One region of the Luteibacter flocculans genome, then DNA from elsewhere that is predicted to be linked to it. Evidence: predicted binding sites of a transcription regulator. Region 1 holds the regulator's gene; the other holds the start of a gene.

The links. The regulator FliA, encoded in region 1, starts transcription of late flagellar genes. The targets are predictions, from matches to a motif close to TAAAGTTTNNCNNNCNNNGGCCGATAA.
Region 2: the regulator FliA is predicted to act here: its motif matches at 8,759-8,785, upstream of IM816_RS04665 (HD-GYP domain-containing protein).

What each region holds. Positions count from the first base shown of each region.
Region 1 covers NZ_CP063231.1:3,085,864-3,096,394, reverse strand. Annotated here, with positions in the region: gene flhA (flagellar biosynthesis protein FlhA) at 1-1,813, shown strand, start outside; gene flhF (flagellar biosynthesis GTPase FlhF) at 1,907-3,247, shown strand; gene IM816_RS13320 (P-loop NTPase) at 3,297-4,172, shown strand; gene IM816_RS13315 (RNA polymerase sigma factor FliA) at 4,169-4,900, shown strand; gene cheY (chemotaxis response regulator CheY) at 4,960-5,361, shown strand; gene IM816_RS13305 (protein phosphatase CheZ) at 5,371-6,012, shown strand; gene IM816_RS13300 (chemotaxis protein CheA) at 6,020-8,083, shown strand; gene IM816_RS13295 (flagellar motor protein) at 8,085-8,825, shown strand; gene motD (flagellar motor protein MotD) at 8,822-9,838, shown strand; gene IM816_RS13285 (ParA family protein) at 9,838-10,531, shown strand, end outside.
Region 2 covers NZ_CP063231.1:1,076,542-1,087,072, reverse strand. Annotated here, with positions in the region: gene IM816_RS04695 (MBOAT family O-acyltransferase) at 1-1,268, opposite strand, end outside; gene pilB (type IV-A pilus assembly ATPase PilB) at 1,451-3,178, shown strand; gene IM816_RS04685 (type II secretion system F family protein) at 3,313-4,578, shown strand; gene IM816_RS04680 (prepilin peptidase) at 4,657-5,526, shown strand; gene coaE (dephospho-CoA kinase) at 5,523-6,128, shown strand; gene IM816_RS04670 (putative bifunctional diguanylate cyclase/phosphodiesterase) at 6,141-7,391, opposite strand; gene IM816_RS04665 (HD-GYP domain-containing protein) at 7,388-8,590, opposite strand; gene msrA (peptide-methionine (S)-S-oxide reductase MsrA) at 8,885-9,559, shown strand; gene hutU (urocanate hydratase) at 9,770-10,531, opposite strand, start outside.

The DNA.
Region 1 (10,531 bases):
TGGCCCGGGCGCCGCGGGCAAGGTCATCGAGGCCTTCGGCGAGTTCGTCATCGGCGGCAACTTCGCCGTCGGCTTCGTGGTCTTTGCGATCCTCACCATCATCAACTTCGTGGTCGTGACCAAGGGTGCGACCCGCGTGTCCGAAGTGACGGCGCGCTTCACCCTCGACGCGATGCCCGGCAAGCAGATGGCGATCGACGCCGACCTCAATGCCGGTCTGTTGACGCAGGAGCAGGCGCGCGAGCGCCGCCAGGAAGTGCGCGAGGAAGCGGACTTCTACGGTTCGATGGACGGTGCGTCGAAATTCGTACGCGGCGACGCCACGGCCGGCATGCTGATCCTCGCGATCAACATCATCGGCGGGTTCTTCATCGGCATGCTGCAGCATGGCCTCTCCGCCGCCGAGGCCGCGCGCACCTACACGCTGCTGACTATCGGCGATGGCCTGGTGGCGCAGGTGCCCGGCCTCATGCTTTCGATCGCCACGGCCGTCATCGTGACGCGCGTCTCCAAGTCGCAGGAGATGGGCAAGCACGTGATGGGGCAGCTCTTCGGCCAGCCCAAGGCGCTCGGTGTCGCGGCGGCGGTGCTCGGCACGATGGGTCTCATCCCGGGCATGCCCAACATTCCGTTCCTCATCCTGGCGGGCATCGCCGGCTTTGCGGCGTGGAAACTGAATCGCGCGCAGCTCGACGCCGCGGCAGGTGTCGCCGCCGGGACGGGGGCTCCGGGTACCGAGCTGGCACTGGAATCCGCGCCGCCTGCCGAGCGGCTTGAGTTGTCCTGGGAAGACGTGGCCCAGGTGGACACCATCGGTCTGGAAGTGGGCTATCGCCTGATTCCGCTGGTGGACAAGGCGCAGGGCGGCGAGCTGATGGCGCGGATCAAGTCCGTGCGCCGCAAGCTCTCGCAGGAACTGGGTTTCCTGGTGCCGTCGGTGCACATTCGCGACAACCTCGATTTGGCGCCGCACGGTTACCGCATCTCCCTGATGGGCGTGCCGATGGGCGAGGCGGAAATCCACACCGAGCGCATGCTGGCGATCGATCCGGGCCGCGTACACGGCACGATCAACGGCATCGCCACACGCGACCCCGCGTTCGGCCTTGATGCGGTCTGGATCGAGCCGGGCATGCGCGAGCACGCGCAGACGCTCGGCTATACCGTGGTCGATCCGGCGACGGTGATCGCCACCCATCTTTCGCACATCCTGCAGAACCACGCGCACGAGCTCATTGGTCACCAGGACGTGCAGCAGTTGCTCGACCGCCTCGCCCAGCAGACGCCGAAGCTGGTGGAAGACCTCGTACCGAAGCGCCTGTCGCTCGGCGCCGTGGTCAAGGTGCTGCAGAACCTGCTTGCGGAGCGGGTACCCATCCGCAACTTCCGCGGCATCGTCGAATCGTTGGCGGAGCATGCAGGCCAGAGCCAGGATCCCGGCGTCCTCGCCGCCGCGGTGCGCGTCACCCTCGGCCGACAGATCGTGCAGGAAATCGCCGGCCTCGGGACGGAAGTACCTGTCATTACTTTGGCGCCGGAACTGGAGCAGATCCTGCTCCAGTCCCTGCAGGGTGGCGGTCCTGCCGGCGCGGCCGTCGAGCCGGGTCTTGCGGATCGCCTCCAGCAGAGCGTCGCGGACGCCGCGCGGCGTCAGGAAGCGGCGGGGGAACCGGCCGTTTTGTTGGTCTCGCCGGCACTTCGTCCGTGGTTGTCGCGCTTCACGCGGCATGTGGCCCAAAACCTGCATGTACTCGCCTACAACGAGGTTCCGGACAACCGTCGCGTCAAGCTGGTGACGGCCCTCGGGCGATAGGAATGAGACGCCGCGCGAAGAATAGGCGCGCGGACCGAACGAACATGGTGGCGCCTGGGAAAGAGGCGCCAGGACAAAGACAGGATCGAACGCATGAAAATCAAACGATTCGTTGCTCCCGACATGCGCCAGGCCATGCGCCAGGTCAGGGACGAACAAGGCCCGGACGCCGTGATTCTGTCGACGCGCCGCCTGGATGAAGGCATCGAGATCATCGCTGCGCTGGATTACGACGAAGCACTGGTGCGCGAGGCCGGCTTCGGTGTCGACGCGCCGAAGCGCGACGAGTCGCCGCTGCGCGCCCTGCGCGATGACGCCGAGCGCGCCGCACGCATCGATCAGGCCCGCGCCGCCACCGCGGCGGCCGTCGAACGTGCCGCGAAGGGCGGGGCACCGGCCAGCCAGACGAACACCAATGCTCCGCAGCGTCAATCGAGCGCGGCGCTGGCCGCCAGCGTCGCAGACGTGGTGCGCGCCGCCACCGTCACGCCCAATAACGATGCCGCCGTGAACGGCGTGCGTGCCGAGATCAACAACCTGCGCGAGATGCTCGAAGTGCAGCTCTCGACGCTGGCCTGGAACCAGATGGATCGCGAGCAGCCGCTGCGCGCCCGCGTGCTGCGCGAGATGACCCGGCTGGGCATCGACGCCGACGTCGCTCGCGCGCTGTGCGCGGAACTGCCGCCGGGCATGACGCCCGAGCAGGCGCGTTATCTGCCGCTGGGCATTCTTTCGCGCAACATCCGTACGAGCGGACGGAATTTCGACACGGTCGGCGGCGGCGTCATCGCGCTGGTCGGTACCACCGGCGTCGGCAAGACCACCACCATCGCGAAGCTCGCCGCGCGCGCGGTGCTGCGTCACGGCGCGTCCAACGTTGCCCTCATCAGCACGGATCAGTACCGCATCGGCGCCGGGGCACAGCTCGAACACTATGGCCGCCTGCTCGGCGTGCGCGTGTTCAACGCGCAGGATGCCAACAGTCTGCGCAACGTGCTGCTCCAGCTGCGCGGCCGCAACACGGTACTGGTCGACACGGCCGGGCTGGCGGGCAACGATCCGAAGCTCCAGCAGCAGTTCGAGACGCTGCGTGCGACCTCGGATCTGCGCGTCTGTCTCGTACTGGCGGCCAACGCGCAGGCGCAGGCCATCGACAACGCGGTGCGCGCCTATGCGCCGCTGGCTCCGCAGAGCGCCATTCTCACCAAGCTCGACGAGGCGCCGCTGATCGGCGGCGCGCTGTCCGCACTGATCCGCCACGGCCTGCCGCTGGACTACACCACCGACGGCCAGCGCGTGCCCGAGGACATTGCGTCCGCCGATGCGCGCAAGCTGGTCTGCCTGGCTGCGCAGCTCGTCAAGCAGCGCAGCGACGAACCCGACGACGCCATCCTCGCCGACCGCTTCGGCGGTGTGGCGCCGGCCCTGGCTTGACCCTCTTTCTCTTCAACCGCAACCGACTCCCACGGCAGTGACTTACTTCATGAGCACACACGTCGATTCCACCCAGGCCGCCGGGCTCCACTGGCTCGCCGATCGCCGCCCCACCCGCAGCATCGCGATTGCCGGCGGCAAGGGCGGCGTGGGCAAGACCACGGTGGCGGTCAACCTCGGCATGGCGCTCGCGATGGGCGGCCGTGACGTCCTTCTACTCGACGCCGATCTCGCCATGGCGAACGTCGACGTCCTGCTCGGCCTGCAGCCGACCCGGCACCTGGGTCACATGCTGGAAGGGGAGTGCGGCATCGAAGACCTCATCCTGCAGGCCGCACACGGCCTCAAGGTGATCCCCGCCACGTCGGGCGCGCGTCGCATGGCGCAGCTGCCGAACATCGAACACGCGGCGGTGATCCGGGCATTCGACGAATACCCGCTGGCGCCGGAGTACCTGATCGTCGACACGGCGGCGGGCATCTCGGACAGCGTCTCCATGTTCGCTGCGGCCTCGGACGAGGTGGTGGTGGTGGTCTGCGACGAGCCGGCCTCGCTCACCGACGCCTACGCGCTCATCAAGGTCATGAGCCGCGAGTTCGCGGTTAACCGCTTCCGCATCGTGGCGAACATGGTTCGCCACGCCCAGGAGGGGCGCCAGCTCTTCGAGAAACTGTCCCGGGTGACCAATCGTTTTCTCGATGTTTCCTTGGATTTCATGGGCATGGTTCCGCACGACGAGTACCTGCGCCAGGCGATCCGCCGCCAGTCGGCGGTGGTCGATGCCTGGCCCAGCAGCCGGTCGGCGGTCGGATTCAAGAATTTGGCCAGGTCGGTCGATACATGGGGTGAACCCGAACCCCGTGCACAGGGCCGTATTGGCTTCTTCGCCGAACGGTCCCATCAGGGGGGGGGGCTACCACTGTGAGCGTTGCGACCGAATACCTTGAGATCACGCGCATCCCAGCGGATGAACTGGTAAAGACCCACGCGCCGCTGGTGCGCCGAATCGCCTATCACCTGATGGGCCGGCTGCCGCCAAGCGTGGATGCAAACGACCTGATGCAGGCCGGAATGATCGGACTGCTTGAGGCCGCAAGAAATTACTCGCCGACTCGCGCGGCCAGCTTCGAAACCTATGCGGGTATCCGCATACGTGGCGCCATGCTGGACGAACTGCGCAAGACGGATTGGACTCCGCGCTCCGTCCACCGGAAGTTGCGCGAGGTCGCGGAGGTGACGAGGCAGATCGAAAACGAGACGGGTGGCGACGCCGAAGACGCGGAAGTGATGAAGCGGCTGGGCATCGACGCCATGGAATACAACCAGATCCTGGCGGACGCGGCGAGCGCGCGGTTGTTGAGCCTGACGGCGCCCGAAGGCGACGAAGGCGCGGCGATCGACGTGGTCGACCCGGACGCGGCCGGTCCGGAAGGTACGTTCGAGCAGGAAGGCCTGCGTGGCGCACTGGCGCAGTCCATCGACGGATTGCCCGAGCGCGAGAAGCTGGTCATGTCGCTGTACTACGACGAAGAACTCAACCTGAAGGAAATCGGTGCGGTGTTGGGAGTGAGCGAATCGCGGGTATGCCAGATCCATGGCCAGGCCCTGATTCGACTCCGCGCACGCATGTCGGGCTGGAAAGACAAGCAGTGACGGCACCCGTAGTGACGTCGCCGAAAAAGAACACGCGGTAGCAAGGCGGAGAGAACGTTTTGGACAAGAACATGAAGATTCTCGTGGTGGACGATTTTTCCACCATGCGACGCATCGTCAGGAATCTGCTGGTGGAGCTTGGCTTCACCAACACCCTGATCCAGGAAGCCGAAGACGGTAATGCCGCGCTGGCGATGCTGCGCGCGCAGCCGTTCGACCTGGTGGTCACGGACTGGAACATGCCGAACATGACCGGCATCGACCTGCTCCGCGCCATTCGCGCCGACGCCGCCCTGAAAGCCATGCCCGTGCTGATGGTGACGGCGGAGAACAACCGCGATCAGATCATCGCGGCTGCACAGAGCGGCGTGAACGGCTACGTCGTCAAGCCCTTCACGGCGGTCACGCTGAAGGAAAAACTCGACAAGATCTTCGAACGACTCGCCGCGGCCGCGGGCTAAGGAACGACCATGAACACCGTGATTTCCCCTGGCCACGACGTGGCGCCCGAACTGCGCGAGCTGCTGGATGCGAACGATCCCGCCTCGGTCGAGGAGGCCCTCGATCGCCTCCTGCGCAGCCGTGAACAGCACCTCTTCATGGCGCTGGGCCACTTGGCCCGCGACCTGCACGAATCCGCGCGCCGGCTTGCCGCCGACATCTCGCACGATGGTGTGCCGGGCAACATGAGCGATGCGCGCAAGCACCTGCGCGACGTGCTCGAGATGAGTGCCCAGGCTGCCCATCGCACCCTCGATTTCAGCGAAAAGCTGCGCCCGCAGGCACAGGCGCTCGCCCGCCAGGCCGACGAGGTGCTGGTGCTCGATCACGCCGACCCCGCCTTCGCCACCAGCGCCACGGCGCTTGCCGTGCGCGTGGGCGACTTCGCCCAGAGCTGCGACATCGGCTTTGGCGAAATGGTCGAGGCGCAGTCCTGGCAGGATCTCTCCGGCCAGCGCGTGGCGCAGGTCGAAGCGTTCATGGCCAAGGTGGAATCGTCGCTGGTGGAGCTGGTGCGCCTGACCGGCACGCTGGCCGGTGGTGCCGCGCCTGCTGCCGAAAAGGTCAGTCAGGACGAAGTGGACCGCCTGCTCAGCGAATTCGGCTTCTGAGCGCCCTATGAGCGTGGAGCTGGACAACGAGCTGCTCAACGTCTTTTTGATCGAGGCGCGCGAGCTGCTGGAAAGCCTGGGCGAACAACTCGTGGACCTCGAGTCCTCGCCCGGCGACGTCGACCTGTTGAATGCGGTGTTCCGCGCGTTCCACACGGTGAAGGGCGGTGCAGGCTTTCTTGGCCTGAACCCGATGGTGGAGCTGTGCCATCGCGCCGAAGATCTGCTCAATGAAGCCCGCAACGGCGCGATCGTGCTCAATGCCGGTTTCATGGACGCGCTGCTGGAATCGCTCGATCTGCTCAACGACATGATGCGGGCCGCCGATGGTGGCCTGCCAATTGAAGCTGCGCCGCGCTCGTTGCTCGACCGCCTGCTCATTCCCGGCCGCGCTGCCACAGCCCCTCCGGTGGCCCTGGCGCCACCCACCGCCGCGCCAGTCAGTGCGGCGCCCACTTCGCGCGCCTACGATCCCATCGAAGACGAATTCGAGGCGATGCTCGACGCGGCGCGCAATGAGCGCGAGCCTACTCCGGCATCGTCTGGCCCGATCTCCGACGACGAATTCGAAGCGCTGCTGGATTCCCTCTACGGCACCGGTGCTCCCGGTGCCGAAGGCGCTGCGAGCTCGCCGAACCCGGCACCGGCACCCGCCGCTCCTGCCGCACCTGCTGCGACGACTGCCGATCCGAACGCGATCAGCGACGACGAATTCGAAGCCTTGCTCGATAGTCTGCACGGTACCGCGGCACCGGGTGTCGTCCCAGGTGCTGCCGTGATTGCTGCTGCGCCGGCACCCGCACCCGCACCCGCTCCGCCGCCGACACCCGCGGAACCGGCACCCGCCGCTCCCGCGGCGCGCGCCGCAGCGCCGACGGAAAAGCGCACCGCGTCCACTGCCGACACCACGGTGCGCGTCGATACGCATCGTCTCGACGGGCTGGTGGATGCCGCGGGCGAACTCGTCCTCGTGCGTAACCGCCTCACCAATCTTGCGCCGCGCGGCACGAACGACCCGATGGAGCGTGCCATCGGCGAACTCGAGCGCGTGGCCGAAGACCTGCAGAACGCCGTGCTGCGCATGCGTATGCAGCCGGTCGGCAAACTGTTTTCGCGCTTCCCGCGCATCGTCCGCGATCTGGCTCGCCAGCTCGGCAAGGACATCGAACTGGTGACCGAGGGCGAAGAGACCGACATCGATCGTACGGTGGTCGAGGCCCTCGCCGATCCGCTGGTCCACCTGCTGCGCAATGCGGTGGATCACGGCATCGAGATGCCCGACGTCCGCGCTGCCGAGGGCAAGCCACGCAACGGTACCGTGCGCCTCGCTGCGGGTCAGTTCGGCGACCGCATCGTCATCACCGTGACCGACGACGGCAAGGGCATGGACCCCGAAGTGCTTCGTCGCAAGGCGGTAGAAAAAGGGCTGATGGATGCGGAGCAGGCGGCGCGTCTCGACGAGCGCGAATGCTACGAGATCGTGTTCCGTCCCGGCTTCTCCACGGCCAGTCAGGTCTCCGACATCTCCGGTCGCGGCGTCGGTATGGACGTCGTCAAGACCAAGATAGTGGAACTCGGCGGCACGTTGTCCATCGATTCGCGCGTGGGTCACGGCAGCACGGTGCGTCTCTCCGTTCCGCTTACCCTCGCCATCCTGCGCGTCCTCATGGTGCGCGTCGGCCATCGGCTGCTGTCGTTGCCGCTTTCCAATGTGGCGGAAGTCTTCGAGCTGGCTCCCGGGCAAATCCAGGAACTCGACGGCCGTGTCGTTGCTGCGCATCGGCAGCGCGCCCTCCCGCTCGTCGATCTCGGTCGCTGGGCGGGCGCGGCGGGGAAGGGCGGCCACGTGGTCGTGGTGCAGATCGGGCATCAGACGCTCGGCTGCCTCGTCGATGAAGTGCTCGGCCGCGAGGACGTCATGGCCAAGCCGCTGGGTCCGTTCCTCAAGGACGTGCCGGGTATCGCCGGCGCCACCATCACGGGCGATGGCCGTATCTCGCTGGTGCTCGACCTCTCCGGTCTTGCCGATGACAGTGGGCAGGTGCTGCCCTCGCTGAGGATGGCTGTCTGACATGGATCTCGTGAGCGTCGTCGGTACGATCCTGGCCTTCGTGGTCATCATCGTGGGTACCATCCTCAAGGGCTCGAGCCTCGACGCCCTGTGGAATCCCGCCGCCTTCGTCATCGTTTTCCTCGGTACGTTCGCGGCACTGCTGGTGCAGACGCCCGGAGCGGTCCTCAAACGCGCCTGGAGCATGCTGCCCTGGGTATATCGGCCACCGGATATCGAATCGGAAAACCTCGTCAGCCGCATCGTCGGCTGGAGCGAGATTTCGCGTCGCACGGGCCTTCTTGGCCTCGAGCCTTCGATCGAGCGCGAGACCGACCCCTTCATCCGCAAGGGTCTGCAACTGCTCGTGGACGGCACGGAGCCGGATGCGATGCGTTCGGTGCTGGAAGTGGAAGTGCTCGCGCGCGAGCACACCGACATCGAGGCGGCCAAGGTCTACGAGAATGCGGGCGCCTATTCCCCCACGATGGGTATCATCGGTGCAGTCATGGGTCTCATGTCCGTGATGCAGAACCTCGCCGAACCGAGCAAGCTGGGCCACGGCATCGCCGCGGCCTTCGTGGCCACGATCTACGGTATCGGCCTTGCCAATCTGCTGGCTCTGCCCATGGCGTCGCGCCTGAAGGGCCTGGCGCGGCAGCGTTCGCAGATGCGCGAGATCCTCGTCGAGGGTCTGGTTTCCATTGCGCAGGGTGACAACCCGCGCCATATCGAAAGCAAGCTGCAGGGTTTCCTGTCGTGAAACGCAGGCACCAGGAAGAACACATCAACCACGAACGCTGGGCGATCCCTTATGGCGATCTGATCACGTTGCTGCTCGCGCTGTTCGTGGTGATGTACGCGGTGTCGGCCGTGAACGAAACGAAATTCCGCGTCATGGCGCAGTCGATCAACGAGGCCTTCAACGGCACCGGCAAGGTGATCGAGCCGATTCGCGAAGCCACACCGGCGGCACAAGTACCGTTGCCGAACCAGTCGCGTGCGCCGGCTGCGGCCCCCATCGCACGGATCGACGTGCCCATCCCGCCGCGCAATCTGCCTCTTCCCGGGCACGAAGGCGCAGCGACGGAGCGTCAGGAGGCGGCGAACGTCAACACTGCCACGGCCGCGAACACCAGCGTGGGCAAGACCGAAGACGCCAGCCTCAGCCAGATCTCGGACGAAGTGAAACGGGCGATGCGTCCGTTGATCGACAAGAACCTCGTCAACGTGCGGCAGACAGCCGACTGGCTCGAAATCGAAGTGCGCACGGACATCTTGTTTCCCGTCGGCGTTGCCAAGCTCCAGCCGCCTGCGGAAGATGTGCTGCGCAAACTGGCGGGCATTCTCGGTCCGTTCCCGAATGCGATGCGCATCGAGGGCTATACCGACAACACGCCGATTGCGACGGCGCTGTTCCCTTCCAACTGGGAGCTGTCGGCCGCGCGCGCGGCGACCGTCGCGCGTCTACTCACGATGTCGGGCGTCGATCCGCACCGGGTAGGCATCATCGGCTGGGGCGAGTTTCGGCCGAGTGCAGACAACGCAACCGAAGACGGTCGCAATCGCAATCGTCGCGTACTCATCGTGGTCATGAGCGACAAGGCCGCACCGGCCCGGTTCTACAGCGATGCGGACCGCGTCGATCTCACGGCGACGCCGGTCGGCCAGCATGCCGCCGCCGCGAGCAGCGTGTCGTCGACGGAAGCGAGCCGGGGTGCCGCCGCTCCGACGGCCGGTGCCGCGCGATTCGCGCCCTCGGCGGAGGCGCACTGATGCGCATCTGGGCGATATCCAATCAAAAGGGCGGCGTGGGCAAAACCACCACCACGGTGGCGCTTGGAAGCCTGTTGGCGCAGTCCGGTCAACGCACCTTGCTGGTCGACATGGACCCGCACGCATCGTTGTCCGGCTACATCGGCGTGGAAGGCGGGGCACACGGCAGCGTGTACGACCTGTTCGGCGTGGGCGGCAACCCGCTTCCCGTGCGCACGCTCGTTCACGGCACGAAGTGGGACAGGCTCAGCGTGCTACCGGCATCGGCGGCCATGATTACCCTCGATCGTCAGCTCGGTACCCGTCCGGGCATGGGTCTTGTGCTGACGCAAGCGCTGGCTGAACTCGCGCCCGATTTCGACCATGTACTGTTCGATTGCCCGCCCACGCTGGGCGTCCTGATGGTCAATGCACTGGCGGCGAGCGACCGGCTGCTCGTGCCGACGCAGACCGAAGCGTTGGCGCTGGCCGGCCTCGAGCGGATGCTGCGCAGCCTGTCGATGATCGAGCGCTCCCGTGGCAAACCCATGCCGCGCACGATCGTGCCGACGCTTTACGATGCCCGGACGCACGCATCTCGGGCGTGCCTCGCGCAATTGCGTGAGCAGTACGGCGATGCCGTGAGCCAGGTTGTGATTCCGACGGATACGCAGATCCGAGAAGCCAGCGCGGCCGGCGTGCCGTTGGCGTCGT
Region 2 (10,531 bases), 2.0 Mb from region 1:
TCGCGCATGCGCCAGTGCCAGGCGAACATGCACAGTGCCGCAGCGAGAGCCAACCATTCATCCGCATACCCATCCCTCCAGCGTGCGAATGTGCCCAGGTAGGCCCATGCCGAAGAAAGATTGGGTGCGCGAAAAGCCACCCAGGCCACGCACACCAGAACGAACGTCAGGATTGTCACCATGGCGTCCAAGGCTACGTTCGTCCTACCTGTCCAACGCGACCTGAGCGCTCTCTCTGCAACAAGGTACAGCCCATGCAGGGCGCCCCAGATCACGAACATCCAGGACGCGCCATGCCATAACCCGCCCAGCAGCATCGTGATCAACAGATTGCGATGTGTCCGCCACCGGCCGCCGCGATTCCCGCCTAACGGAACGTAGAGATAGTCGCGCAACCAAGTGGACAAGGATATGTGCCAACGACGCCAGAAGTCCGAGAAACCTCTTGCCCCATACGGGAAACGAAAGTTATCGGGGAACGCGAAACCAAAGCACATCGCAAGACCGATAGCGCACAGCGAATAACCGCCAAAATCGAAATAGATCTGGCCCGCAAAACCGAAGAACGCAGCCAAGCCACCGACGATACCGAACGCCGACGGCGTGCCGTAGACCGCATCCACCACGGGCGCAAAAAGCCGGTCGGCAAGGACGTCCTTGCAGAACAGCCCGATGAGCACCAGCACCATGCCGTAGGCCACGTGTTCAGGCGTTACGTTACGCGGCGTTGCGATCTGGGGTAACAGTGCGCGGGCACGAACGATCGGGCCCGCCACCAAATGGGGAAAAAAAGCAACGAACAAGGCGTAATCGCGCAGCGACGCATCGCCAGGAATTTCACGGCGATAAACATCGATCGTGTAGGAGAGCGAGGCGAAGGTGTAGAAAGAAATACCTACCGGCAAGACGATGTTCCAGGCCGGCGGCATGTAAGACACCCCGAACGCACTCATGACGTCCTGGGCCGTCTGCAACGCAAAGCCGCCGTACTTGAAGAACCCCAGCAAGCCCAGATTGGCGAGCAGACTGACCACGAGGAGCGCTTTCCTGCGCCCCTCCGATGTTTCTTGACCGAGTCGACGCGCAAGCCACCAGTCCAATCCCGTGGAGAAAGCCAGGATGAAGACATAGGCAGGATTCCAGGCGGCGTAGAACACGTAACTCGCCAGGAGCAGAAACGTCCGCTTCGCGCCCCAACCGCGCAGCGCCAGATAGATCGGGAAAACCAGCGAAAAAAAGACCAGGAAACTCAGCGAGTTGAAAAGCACCTAGCTCCCCCTGGAGCGGGCAGGAATACAACGGGACACCGGGCGTTCCGGTATGCGCCCCAAGGGCTGCGGCATGATAGCGGAAGGAAAGCGAATGACGCGCGCCTTCACCGCGCTGCGCGTGACCGGGAACACAATCTAGAGTAGATTCAGGACCATACCTCGGGGATTCGGGATTCAAGATGGCATCACAAATGCATCAGCCCATGCTCGCCGGCTTGACCGGCATGGCACGGCGCCTCGTCAGTGAAGGTGTGCTGCCAGAGGCGGACGTGCGCAAGGCCGTGCAGGATGCCGCCGAGAAACGTGTTTCTCTCTCAGCCTGGCTGGTTGACCACAATCTGGTCGACAGCGGCAAGCTGTCTCAGGTGGCCTCGTCGGAATTCGGCATGCCGTTGATGGACATCGGTTCCATGGCGCCGGGCGCGATGCCACTGGACCTGGTGACCGAGGCTTTGATCACGAAGCACCAGGCACTTCCCCTGTTCAAGCGCGGCAAGCGGCTGTTCGTCGGCATCGCCGACCCGATGCAGTCGCACGCGCTCGACGAGATCAAGTTCCACTCGAACCACATGGTCGAGCCGGTACTGGTCGAGCGTGGGCAGTTGCGCCGGGTGATCGATAGCGCCCTTTCGGCGATGAACGCCAACGTGCCCGGTTTCGAGGACGGCGGGCTCGACGAACTGGTAATGGAAACGGGCGACGACGACGGCGAAGGCACCACCGGCATCGACGCGAACGCCAACGACGACGCCCCGGTCGTCAAGTTCGTGAACAAGATCCTGGTGGACGCCATCAAGCGCGGCGCCTCGGATATCCACTTCGAGCCGTTCGAAACGGTTTATCGCGTGCGCCTGCGAATGGACGGCATCCTGCGCATCGTAGCCACTGCGCCGATCAAGCTGGGCAACCGGATCGCCTCGCGCATCAAGGTCATGAGCGGCCTGGACATCGCCGAACGCCGCGTGCCGCAAGATGGCCGCATCAAGCTCAACCTGACCAAGACCCGCGCGATCGACTTCCGCGTCAGCACGTTGCCCACGCTGTTCGGCGAGAAGATCGTGCTGCGTATCCTCGACGGTTCGTCGGCCAAGCTCGGCATCGACAAGCTGGGTTACGAGGAACTCCAGAAGAAGCTGTATCTGGAAGCTATCGAGAAACCCTACGGCATGGTGCTGGTCACCGGCCCGACCGGCTCGGGTAAGACTGTGTCGCTGTATACGGCGCTCAACATCCTCAACACCGAGGGACGCAATATCTCCACGGTGGAAGACCCGGTCGAAATCCGCGTCGAGGGCATCAATCAGGTTCAGCAGAACACCAAGCGCGGCATGACCTTCGCGGCCGCCCTACGCTCCTTCCTGCGCCAGGATCCGGACGTGATCATGGTCGGCGAAATCCGCGACCTCGAAACCGCCGAGATCGCCGTGAAAGCCGCCCAAACCGGCCATATGGTGCTGTCCACCCTGCACACGAACGACGCGCCACAGACGATCTCCCGCCTGATGAACATGGGCATCGCGCCCTACAACATCACCTCCTCGGTCACCCTGATCATCGCCCAGCGCCTGGCCCGACGCCTGCACGACTGCAAGCGGGCGATCCAGCTCCCGCCGGCCGCACTGCTGGCGGAGGGGTTCACCCAGGAGGAAATCGACGAGGGCATCACCATCTACGAAGCGGTGGGGTGCGACAGCTGCAACGAGGGCTACAAGGGCCGCGTGGGCATATACCAGGTCATGCCCATGGTCGAGGACATCCAGAAGATCGTCCTGGAGGGGGGCAACGCTCTCCAGATCGCCGAAGTGGCCCGCAAGGCCGGGATCAACGACCTCCGCGCCTCGGCGCTGCTCAAGGTGAGGAACGGTGTGACCAGCCTGGCCGAGATCAACCGCGTCACCAAGGATTGATGTTCGGCGGCCGCACCGTCAGGATGTGCGCCATATGGCAGAAAAATAAGCGGAAAGTCGTTCAGACTGTCCGCCAGGAAGGGGGCGCCAAAGGCGCTCCCTCGACTAGTTGAATCCGGGGGGAACATCACGCCATGGCAGTAGCCACCGCCAACAAGACCTCGCGCGCGCTCGGCGCCGCCAGGTCCGAGGTCAACAAGCTGACGATGTACGACTGGACCGCGCTCGATAAGCGCGGCAAGCGTATGACGGGCGAGATGCAGGCCAAGAACGCATCTCTGGTCAAGGCGGAACTGCGCCGCCAGGGCATGAATCCGCAGACGGTCCGTGAGCGTGCCAAGCCGTTGTTCGGTGGCTCCGGCAGCACGGTCAAGCCGCGCGATGTCGCCATCTTCAGCCGCCAGATCGCCACCATGATGGCGTCCGGCGTGCCCATGGTGCAGGCCTTCGACATCATCGCGAACGGCCAGAAGAATGTCCGCTTCAAGAACATGCTTCTGGACGTCAAGTCCAACATCGAAGGCGGCGCATCCCTTCACGAGGCGCTTGGGCAGTACCCCGTCCAATTCGACGAGCTGTATCGAAACCTCGTACATGCCGGTGAGTCTGCCGGTGTGCTGGACACCATCCTGGACACCGTCGCGACCTACAAGGAGCGCGTCGAGGGTATCAAGTCGAAGATCAAGAAGGCGCTGTTCTATCCCGCCATGGTCCTCGTCGTGGCCCTTCTGGTCACCATGATCCTGCTCCTCTTCGTCGTGCCGGTCTTCCAGCAGACGTTCCGTGACGCGGGCGCCGAGTTGCCGGTCCCCACGATGGTCGTGGTCAAGGCATCGGAATTCATGCAGAGCTACTGGTGGCTCGTCATTGCGGTGATCGCAGGAACGGGCGTCGCCCTGGTCATGGCGAAGAAGCGCTCGGCGAAGTTTGCCCATTTCCTCGATCGGGCGTCGCTGAGGATTCCGGTGATCGGCAATATCCTTCGGCAGTCGGCACTGGCTCGCTTTGCCCGCACGCTCGGCGTCACCTTCCAGGCGGGTGTGCCACTGGTCGAAGCGCTGGAGGCGGTATCGGGCGCCACGGGCAGCATCGTCTACGGTGAAGCGGTCATGAAGATGCGCGACGACGTATCGGTCGGTCACCAGTTACAGCTGGCGATGCGCCAGACCAACCTGTTTCCGAACATGGTGGTGCAGATGACCGCCATCGGCGAAGAATCCGGCTCCCTGGACTCGATGCTGTTCAAGGTCGCCGAGTTCTACGAGGAAGAGGTCAACAACGCAGTCGATACGCTGAGCAGCCTGCTCGAACCCTTCATCATGGTCATCCTCGGTGGATTGGTGGGCGGCATGGTCATCTCGCTTTACCTGCCCATCTTCAAGATCGCCGGCACGACCTGAGCGAACAACCGATGCACAATAAGAGCCCTTCTTCCGAACACGGAAGGAGGGCTTTTCTTTGACAGCCGAAACGAGCCCATGCCCGACATCCCCCTCGCCCTCTGGATCGCCCTCGCCGCCGTCTTCGGCCTGCTCGTAGGCAGTTTTCTCAACGTGGTCATCCTGCGTACGCCCGAGCGGATGCAGTGGGAATGGCGGCGGCAGGCTCGCGAGGTGCTCGAACTGGAGCCGGTCGATGAGCCGAAGCCCCCTGGCGTGGCGCTGGAGCCGTCGCATTGCCCGAAGTGCAAGCATCGGCTCGCTGCGCGGGACAATATCCCCGTGTTCGGGTGGTTGTTACTGCGCGGGCGCTGCCGCTACTGCGGCACGGCCATCTCGGCGCAGTACCCGCTGGTGGAGCTGTTCACGGGTGTCGCCAGCGCATTGGTCGTCTGGCATTTCGGTCCCACGCCAGCCGCGCTGGCCGGCCTGGTCTTTACGTATTTCCTCATCGCGCTGTCCGGCATCGACACGCGTACCCAGTTGCTGCCGGACGAACTCAACTATCCCCTGCTCTGGATCGGCCTCGGGCTTTCCCTGCTTCCCGCGTGGCAGCCACTGCCCGTCGCCCCCACGTCGGCGATTCTCGCTGCATTGATCGGCTACCTCAGCCTGTGGAGCGTGTACTGGGCGTTCAAGCTGCTCACGGGCAAGGAAGGCATGGGTCATGGCGACTTCAAGCTGCTCGCGGCGCTGGGCGCCTGGATGGGGCCGGTGTCGCTGCTGCCCATCATCATGCTTTCCTCGCTGATCGGAGCACTGGTGGGCGGTGGCCTGATGATCTTCCGCAAGCATGAGCGCGACACGCCGATCCCGTTCGGGCCATACATCGCCGCTGCCGGCTGGGTCTGGTTTCTGGCCGGCGATCGGTTGCTCGCGGCATACCTGCGAATCAGCGGTCTGCAATGACGGGCTACGTCGTCGCGCTGACGGGTGGTATCGCCTCGGGCAAGAGCGCCGTGGAGCGTCGCTTCGAGGCGCTCGGCATTCATGCCTACGATGCCGACCTCGCGGCGCGAGCCGTCGTCGAGCCGGGCTCGGAGGCGCTGAGCGAAATCGCGCAGGCGTTTGGGCCCGAGGTTCTTGCCGCCGACGGGCGGCTGGACCGCACAGCCATGCGCCAGCGCATCTTTACCGATCCCACGGCACGTACCACGCTCGAAGGCATCCTGCATCCGCGCATCCGCACGTGGCTGCGCGATGCCGTGGCGGCCGATGAAGGCCCGTACTGCATTCTTTCGATTCCGCTGCTTGTCGAGAATCGCGAGCACTACGCCTGGGTCGATCGCATCCTCGTCGTCGACGCACCCGAACACGTACGACTGGACCGGCTCACGCGGCGCGACAGCATCGAACCGGCCCTGGCCGCGAAGATGATCGCGGCACAGGCGTCCCATCCCGAGCGCCTGGCCATCGCCGACGACGTGATCGTCAATGACGGTGACGAATCCAGCCTCGATGAAGCGGTGGCTACCCTGGACCGCACGTACCGGGAGCTGGCAGCCCGCTGAGCCGCGTTCGGCTCAGATGAGCGACGCGGCCGCCAGACGCTCCGCCACGAATTGCTCGGCCGGCACGGGCTCGCCAACGTGATAGCCCTGGACCAGATCGCAGTCCATCTCCACGAGACGAATCAGCGTCGCTTCGTTTTCCACGCCCTCCGCCACGGCTTCCATGCCCAACCGATGCGCCACGTCGATCATGGCCTGCACCAGCAGTTCGGTACGGGCGTCGGTCGTCATGGCATCGACGAAGGTGCGGTCGATCTTGAGTTCGGTCGCCGGAAAATGGCGCAGATAGGCAAACGACGCGTAACCGGTACCGAAGTCGTCGATCGCCACGCGCACGCCACGATCGCGCAGGCTACGCAGCACCCGCACGCTCATGTCGAGGTCGGTCAGCAGCGCCGTCTCGGTGATCTCCACGATCACGGCTTCCGGAGGCACGCCCCAGATTTCCATCGCACCGATCATCTGTTCCGCAAAGCCGGCTTCAACGAAAACGCGCGGCGACAGGTTGATCGCCACATCCAGCGGGCATCCGCCGCGATGCAAGGCAGCGGCATGGCGCAGCGACGCGTTGAGGCTCCAGCGCGTCAGGGGCACGATGAGATCGCTACGCTCGGCGAACTGGACGAAATCGGTCGGTGCGACATTGACCTGGGCCGCGGTGATCCAGCGCGACAGCGACTCCACCCGCACCATCTCGCCCGAGCGCAGGTCATGCAACGGCTGGAAGGCCACGTGCAGGCGGTTGGCTTCGATGTCCTCGCGCAGCTCACCGTAGAGAATCTCGACCGGCGTGGCATCGGGCTCGTAAAGCGCGAAGGGCTCACCGACGCGCACGGCTTCGTCGTGAGCGAGTTCCGCGCGGCGGTAAAGCAGCTCGGCCACGGTACCGTGTTCCGGATGCACGGCCACGCCCACTACCGGTCGGCCATGCCACGGGCGTTCGCCGCGGAGCAGTGGCGCATCGAAGGCACTGACGATGCGGGTCGCCGCCAGCAGTGCGTGGGTGCGGTTGCGCACGGAAGGCAGCACCACCACGAACGTATCGTCGCCCGCTACGAATACCGTATCGACGTGGCGTACGGCCTGAACCAGTCGCCCGCGGGCGGCCAGCATGATCTCGTTGCCGAAGTCGTAGCCGAAGCGCAACTGAGCCTCGCGCATGCCCTGCAATCTCACCACGAGCACCGCGCGCCAGCCCGAATCCGGCACTACCCGGTCGAGGATCATCTGGACGGCGGGCAGGATATCGGCACGCTCACTCATTGAAGAAAAAACTCCCTTGGGTCGATACCGTGGCTACCTGCAGGCAAGGTTCGCAGGATTTCGCGGCGGACCACGTCCGCCTGGTTCATCAGGTCGACGATGAGGAAGTCCTCGCGCGGCCCCTTGTCCGCCCGGGTGAGAATCGCCACCCGCGGCTGCAGGCGGCGCGCCTGATTCTGCACCATCACGACGGCGACTTCACCCGTGTTCAGCTCCACCATCGTTCCGGTGGGGTAGACGCCAAGGCAGGCCTGGAACTGTTCGACCAGTTCGCCCTGGAATTCGCGATCGCGCCCGGCGTAGAGCTGGCGCAGTGCCAAGTGCTGCGACATCGCCGGTCGATAGGGTCGCATCGACGACATGGCGTGGTAGCTGTCGATGATCGCCGCCATGCGGCCGGACAGCGGAATGGCCGTGCCCGCCAGCCCGGCGGGATAGCCGCTACCGTCGAAGCGCTCGTGGTGCGTCGTGACCATGTCGCGGATCTCCGGATCGTCGACGCCGGAATGATCGAGGATGGCGATGCCTTCGCTCACATGCTGCCGCGCCACCGCCCACTCGTCGTCGTTGAGCGGGCCGGGGCGCTTCAGCATTTCCTCCGGCATCTGCGCCTTGCCCACGTCCAGCAACAGCCCGCCTGCCGCCAGGCTCTCGATCGTTTCGCTCGCAAAGCCCATGTGGCGCCCGAACGCCGCCGCCAGAGTGCTGCAGCCGACTGCGTGCTGATAGGTGTAGCTGTCGCGTCGACGCAGGCTTTCGATCCAGAAGAAGGCATCGCCGCTGCGCAGCACGCTGGCGACCATCGGCCGCACGGCCTCTTCGACCGCGCCCGGTTCGATCGGCTTGCCTGCCTGGATGTCGTCCACCAGGCGCTCCGCAAACGCCGCCATCGTGTTGAACGCCTCGCGCGCGCGCGGCACTTCCTCTTCGAAGGAGGCCGTGTCGGTATAGCTGTGTCGCGCCACGAGCCGCGGATTGATTGCTGGTCGCGCTGCCGTCCGGGCCGCCATGGCAACCCTGGGCAGGGTCTGCGCCGGAGCCACCCGGCGGTGCAGGTCCACGAAGACGTACTTGCAGAACTTGGACAGCTTGTCGATGTCGTCCCGAGACGTGATCGGCACGCCCTGGAGCGGAAAGGGCGTGGCGGACCAATCGCAATCGAGACGGCTCACGTACATGCCGACCTCGAGGTCAGTCACGAACACGCGTCTCTCTACCAGGTCGTACGCCACGCTTCCCTCCCCTGCCATTGCTGCCGCCGGCCTGCGGAGGCGAGCATGAACGGCAGATCGAAGCGGCGCACGTGCCACCGCATAACCACGTTGTCCCATCCGCGCGGGGCCGCCCGTCCACGGTCGTCCCCCGGCGTATCGGCGGCGCCCGCCAATTCTGTAGGGTAAGAACGAAGGGACTCGTCGGACTGTGAAGACCCGCGCGTGAGATAAAGGTTCGTGGTCCGGTCTTATTGGATACGAACCCCGTCGGAGATTGCCATGCGCCGTCGTTTCCTGCCTGCCCTCCTGCTCGCCCTCACGGCGTGCTCTGCCGCGTCCGCGGGCGACGCGGGAGTCCGCCTGCCCGCTCCCATCGTGGATGTCGCCCCCGGCTCCCGCATCGATGCGACCGCCGTCTTCGCCGGTGGCTGCTTCTGGGGCGTGGAAGGCGTGTTCCAGCACGTTCGCGGGGTGAAAAGCGTGCGCGCCGGTTATGCCGGCGGCGACGCCGCCCATGCCAACTACGACGACGTGAGTGACGGCGACACCGGCCACGCGGAATCCGTCCGCGTCGTCTACGACCCGACGCAGGTCACTTACGGGCAACTGCTTCAGGTGTTCTTCTCTGTAGCCCAGGACCCCACCCTGCTCAACCGGCAGGGCCCGGATGTCGGCACCCAGTACCGATCGGCGGTCTTCTACGCCAACCCCGAACAGAAGAAGGTCGCGGAGGCGTATGTCGCGCAGTTGACGGCGGCGCACGCGTTCCCGGCGAAGATCGTCACGGAGGTCACGCCGCTCAAGACGTTCTATCCGGCCGAGAACTATCACCAGGACTACATGCGCCTCAATCCGGACACGATGTACATCGTGGTCAATGACCGGCCGAAGGTGCTGGCCCTGCAGCGGCTCTATCCCGAGCGCTACACACCCGAGTGGGCCAACGGTCGCTGAGAACCGCTATAGCGGTTCCCCAGGCGAATCGCCGCTCCAGTAGGAGCTTGCTGGTGGGAACCACCCTGGTGGCGAAAAGCCAACGAAGCGATGAAGCGGTGAGGCAAGCTCCCATCGCCAGCAGGCTGGCTCCCACCAACTGCCTCCCACCAGCCAGTTCCCTCCGGCGAGTTCTCATCGCTACCAGGATGGCCGCAGGGTCTTAGCCTATCAGAGCATGGGCAGATCGAGGCCCTGCTCCTTCGCGCAGGCAATCGCTTCCGGATAGCCGGCGTCCGCGTGACGCATGACGCCGGTGCCGGGGTCGTTCCAGAGCACGCGGGCGAGGCGCCGGTCGGCCGCCTCGCTGCCATCGCAGACGATCACCACGCCGCTGTGCTGGCTGTAACCCATACCGACGCCGCCGCCGTGGTGCAGGCTGACCCAGGTCGCGCCGCCGGCCACGTTGAGCATGGCGTTGAGCAGCGGCCAGTCGCTGACGGCATCGCTGCCGTCGCGCATGGCTTCCGTTTCGCGGTTCGGGCTGGCGACGGAGCCGGAGTCGAGGTGATCGCGGCCGATCACCACCGGCGCCTTGAGCTCGCCATTGCGCACCATCTCGTTGAAGGCAAGCCCAAGGCGATGGCGCTGCCCGAGGCCCACCCAGCAGATGCGCGCCGGCAGGCCCTGGAAACTGATTCGCTCGCGCGCCATGTCCAGCCAGCGGTGCAAGTGTGGGTCGTCCGGAATCAGTTCCTTGACCTTGGCGTCGGTCTTGTAGATGTCCTCCGGATCGCCCGACAAGGCCACCCAGCGGAACGGGCCGACGCCGCGACAGAACAGCGGCCGGACGAACGCCGGCACGAAGCCCGGGAACGCGAACGCCTCTGCCAGGCCTTCATCCTTCGCCATCTGTCGAATGTTGTTGCCGTAGTCGAAGGTCGGCACACCCATTGCGTGGAACGCGAGCATGGCTTCCACGTGCCGGCGCAT